DNA from 2 places in the Streptomyces sp. NPDC046870 genome. Region 2 is predicted to be linked to the other one. Evidence: riboswitches for the same ligand, from Rfam matches in the RefSeq annotation. Region 2 holds a riboswitch; the other holds the start of a gene.
The links. Region 2 has a riboswitch for glycine ahead of gcvP (aminomethyl-transferring glycine dehydrogenase). Riboswitches for the same ligand answer to the same signal wherever they lie in the genome.

Region 1 (2,187 bases), on a different contig from region 2:
CAGCGCTGGGTGCCGCAGTCGTGCACGACGACGCCCTCGCCGGTGCGCAGGGCCCTGCGCAGGGCGGCGTAGTGGGCGAGGCGGACCAGGGGGCGGTAGAGCGCGTAGGGGACGGAGCGGGGGACGCGGGCGTCCCAGCGGTCGCGGGTGTCCTGGGAGTCGACGCGATGGCCGGTGACCGCGCGGTGCATCAGGGTGGACTTGCCGCTGCCGGGCAGGCCGGTGATCACCACCAGGTCGCGGGGGCCGAAGAGCAGGGCGTGCGGGCTGCGGCCCGCGCGGTCGCGCAGGTCGCGGACGACCGGGGCGGGGCGGTCCGCGCGGCGCGCGCGGGCCGCGGAGGGCTGTCCCGGCACCGCGATGCCGGAGTCGGTGGCGTAGGCCGATGTCCTGTTCACCGTGATCGTCCTCCCCAGGGGGCTCGGTCATCCCCATGCCCGTTCTGTGTAAAGAGAAGGTAATGGGCAACGGTAGGCGGTTCGTGTGCGTTCTGCCACAGGCCGGTCACAAGGAGCGCGCTCTGGATGGGCGGGGAGCGGCGTGCAATGATGTGCCCGCCAACTGCATACCGGCCGCTTGAATCCGCGCGGGAGAGTTCCCAGCCCCGGGCTGGGACGCCGAAGGAGCAAGTCCCTCCCTTGAATCTCTCAGGCCCCGTTACCGCGCGGGCGAGGCACATCTGAAAAGCGGGCCGCTGTGTCAGTGGCTCCACCCACGGTGCAAGCCGTGATCGTCCCGGTGGCGGTCGCGGCGAACCTCTCAGGTTCCGATGACAGATGGGGAGGAACGTTCCTCGCCTGTCCGCTCGCCTTGGGAGACGACCGTCCGATGAGCAGCACTGAACTCCGCCACACCGCGCTCGATGCCGTGCACCGCGCGCTCGGTGCGACGATGACCGACTTCGCCGGCTGGGACATGCCCCTGCGCTACGGCTCCGAGCGCGACGAGCACCTCGCCGTGCGGACCAGGGCCGGTCTCTTCGACCTCTCCCACATGGGCGAGATCACCGTCACCGGCGACCAGGCCGCCGCGTTCCTGAACCACGCGCTGGTCGGCAACATCGCCTCCGTCGGCGTCGGCCGCGCCCGCTACACGATGATCTGCCGGGCCGACGGCGGCATCCTGGACGACCTGATCGTCTACCGGCTCGCCGAGACCGAGTACATGGTCGTGGCCAACGCCTCCAACGCCCAGGTCGTGCTGGACGCGCTGACCGAGCGCGCCGAGGGCTTCGACGCCGAGGTCCGCGACGACCGGGACGCCTACGCGCTGATCGCCGTGCAGGGCCCGGAGTCCCCCGGCATCCTGAAGTCCCTCACCGACGCCGACCTCGACGGCCTGAAGTACTACGCCGGCCTGCCGGGCACGGTCGCCGGCGTCCCGGCGCTGATCGCCCGCACGGGTTACACCGGCGAGGACGGCTTCGAGCTGTTCGTCGCGCCGGAGCACGCCGTCGAGCTGTGGCAGGCGCTGACCAAGGCCGGCGAGGGCGCGGGCCTGGTCCCGTGCGGGCTGTCCTGCCGGGACACGCTGCGCCTGGAGGCGGGCATGCCGCTGTACGGGCACGAGCTGACGACCTCCCTCACCCCCTTCGACGCCGGGCTCGGCCGGGTGGTCAAGTTCGAGAAGGAGGGCGACTTCGTCGGGCGTGAGGCGCTCGCCGAGGCCGCCGCCCGGGCCCAGGAGAACCCGCCGCGGGTCCTGGTCGGCCTGGTCGCCGAGGGCCGCCGGGTGCCGCGCGCCGGGTACGCCGTCGTCGCCGGCGGCGAGGTGATCGGCGAGGTCACCTCCGGCGCCCCCTCCCCCACCCTGGGCAAGCCGATCGCCATGGCCTACGTCGACGCGGCGTACGCGGCGCCGGGCACCGAGGGCGTCGGCGTGGACATCCGGGGCACCCACGAGCCGTACCAGGTCGTGGCGCTGCCGTTCTACAAGCGCCAGAAGTAGACACTGGGCGCGGTCGCGCCCGCCGGGGACCCCGGTCCCGTGGCCGGGGCGTGACGCTGCGCACATTCGCCCGCTCACCAGCGGTTTCCGCAGTCCCCCGTCATCAGCACCCTCGCGTGTACAGGAGAATTCAGGCCATGAGCAACCCCCAGCAGCTGCGCTACAGCAAGGAGCACGAGTGGCTGTCGGCCGCCGAGGACGGCGTCGCGACGGTCGGTATCACGGAGCACGCGGCCAACG
Region 2 (2,187 bases):
GGCGTACATGCCGGCCATCACGGCGAGCAGCACCTGGGCGGTGCAGATGTTGCTGGTGGCCTTCTCGCGACGGATGTGCTGCTCACGGGTCTGCAGCGCCAGGCGGTAGGCCTTGTTGCCGTCGACGTCGACGGAGACGCCGACGAGCCGGCCGGGGAGGCTGCGGGCGAACTTCTCGTGTACGGCCATGTAGCCGGCGTGCGGGCCGCCGAAGCCCATCGGCACACCGAAGCGCTGGGTCGTGCCGACGGCGATGTCTGCCCCGAGTTCGCCCGGCGAGGTCAGCAGGGTCAGCGCGAGCAGGTCGGCGGCGACCGTGACCAGGGCGCCCAGCTCGTGCGCCTGGTCGATGAGGGGCTTGATGTCCCGTACGGCACCGGAGGCGCCCGGGTACTGGATCAGCACGCCGTTGATCTCGCGCTCGGCGATGTCCGCCGGGATGCCGTCGCCGAGGTCGGCCACGACGACCTCGACGCCGGTCGGCTCGGCGCGGGTCTCGATCACCGCGATGGTCTGCGGCAGCGCGTCCGCGTCGACCAGGAACAGGCCCTTCTTGTTCTTGCCCATGCGCCGGGACAGCGCCATGGCCTCGGCGGCGGCGGTGCCCTCGTCCAGCAGGGAGGCGCCGGAGGTGGGCAGCCCGGTCAGCTCGGCGACCATCGTCTGGAAGTTCAGCAGGGCCTCCAGGCGGCCCTGGGAGATCTCCGGCTGGTACGGCGTGTAGGCCGTGTACCAGGCCGGGTTCTCCATGACGTTGCGCAGCACGACGGGCGGCGTGAAGGTGCCGTAGTAGCCCAGGCCGATCATGGAGCCGAGGACCTGGTTGCGGTCGGCGAGCGAGCGCAGCTCGGCGAGCACCTCGGCCTCGGTGCGGGCGCCTGGCAGGTCCAGGGCATCGGCGTTCTTGATCACATCCGGCACCGCCGCGGCGGTCAGCTCGTCGAGCGAGCCGTAGCCGACCTGCGCGAGCATCTTGGCCCGCGCCTCCTGGTCGGGCCCGATGTGGCGCTGCTCGAACGGGGTGCCCGCTTCGAGTTCGGAGAGCGGAATGCGATGGGCGGTCATTGCGGAGGCCTCCTGGTCTGACGCGACCTGCGAGGGGCACCACGGCGCGGGTACCCCGACGGCCTCCCCCTCTGTCATCTCGACCTGAGAGCTTCACCGGACGCCCGCGGGCACCGGCTTTCCCCGTCGGTGAGGGCGGAAGCCGTCGGCATCCGCCCTGCTTTCCAGAGTGACCTCGTCCGTGCGGTACGTGAGCCTGAGAGATTCCGGGGAGGATTTGCTCCTTCGGCGCCTCCGAGGTGGTCGGAGGACTCTCCCGCACGGGGTCAGCAGCCGCTGTCAGCCTACCAGCGAGGTCAACGACGGGGCCTTCGAGTGGCCGCCTCCTTGAATGTGCTCTTTTGTAGTGCTTACGGATGAGTTGCGACCACGTGGAGGGAGAGGGACCGTGCAGACCGACATCGATCCACGCAACCTGATCGGCCGCAAGGCGTTCGACCGCAATGGCACCAAGATCGGCACCATCGACGAGGTGTACCTGGACGACGCGACCGGCGTGCCCGAGTGGGCCGCCATACGCACCGGCCTGTTCTCCCGCGACGCCTTCGTGCCCCTGGAGCCCAGCGAACTGGTCGACGACACCCTGCACGTCCCCTTCGACCGCGCCCTGATCAAGGACGCCCCCGACTTCGGCGTGGGCCGCCACCTCTCCCCCGAACAGGAACTGCAGCTCTACCACCACTACGGCCTCGACGTGGCGGCCCCGCCCCCCAAGGTCCCGGACCGCGACTTCGGCAAGCTGGCGGGGTCGGAGGAGCCCTGACCGGTGGTGTCCTCCGGGGTGCGGGGCGGAGTCCCGCCGTGCGGGTCGCCGCTCGGCGGACCGGGTCGGCTGGGCGGCTCGGGTGGATCCATGACCAGCGGCAACGGTTCGGCGCCCGCCAGCGCGGGATCGTCGACGAGGAACGTCCGCACCCGTCCCGGAGCGGACTGAGGCGTCTCGAACCGCACGGTCACCCGCCCCAGACCGCTCCCCTGCACCCACCCGTGCCCGTACTCCGTATGGCGTACGTCCTGCCCGGCCCGCCACTCCCGCTCCACGGGCGCGCTCCGCTCCACGACGGCCTCCACCGCACCCTTCTCCGGCTCCTCCGCCGCGGGCACGGGTCTGGACTGCGCGAA

Region 1: linked by a shared signal. The riboswitch ahead of gcvT (glycine cleavage system aminomethyltransferase GcvT) and the one ahead of gcvP (aminomethyl-transferring glycine dehydrogenase) in region 2 are both predicted to bind glycine.

What each region holds. Positions count from the first base shown of each region.
Region 1 is NZ_JBEYXM010000025.1:41,588-43,774, reverse strand. It holds gene AB0946_RS34260 (AAA family ATPase) at 1-398, opposite strand, end outside; glycine riboswitch at 578-673, shown strand; gene gcvT (glycine cleavage system aminomethyltransferase GcvT) at 829-1,947, shown strand; gene gcvH (glycine cleavage system protein GcvH) at 2,085-2,187, shown strand, end outside.
Region 2 is NZ_JBEYXM010000007.1:356,740-358,926, forward strand. It holds gene gcvP (aminomethyl-transferring glycine dehydrogenase) at 1-1,065, opposite strand, end outside; glycine riboswitch at 1,240-1,334, opposite strand; gene AB0946_RS19195 (PRC-barrel domain-containing protein) at 1,454-1,828, shown strand; gene AB0946_RS19200 (DNA polymerase IV) at 1,747-2,187, opposite strand, start outside.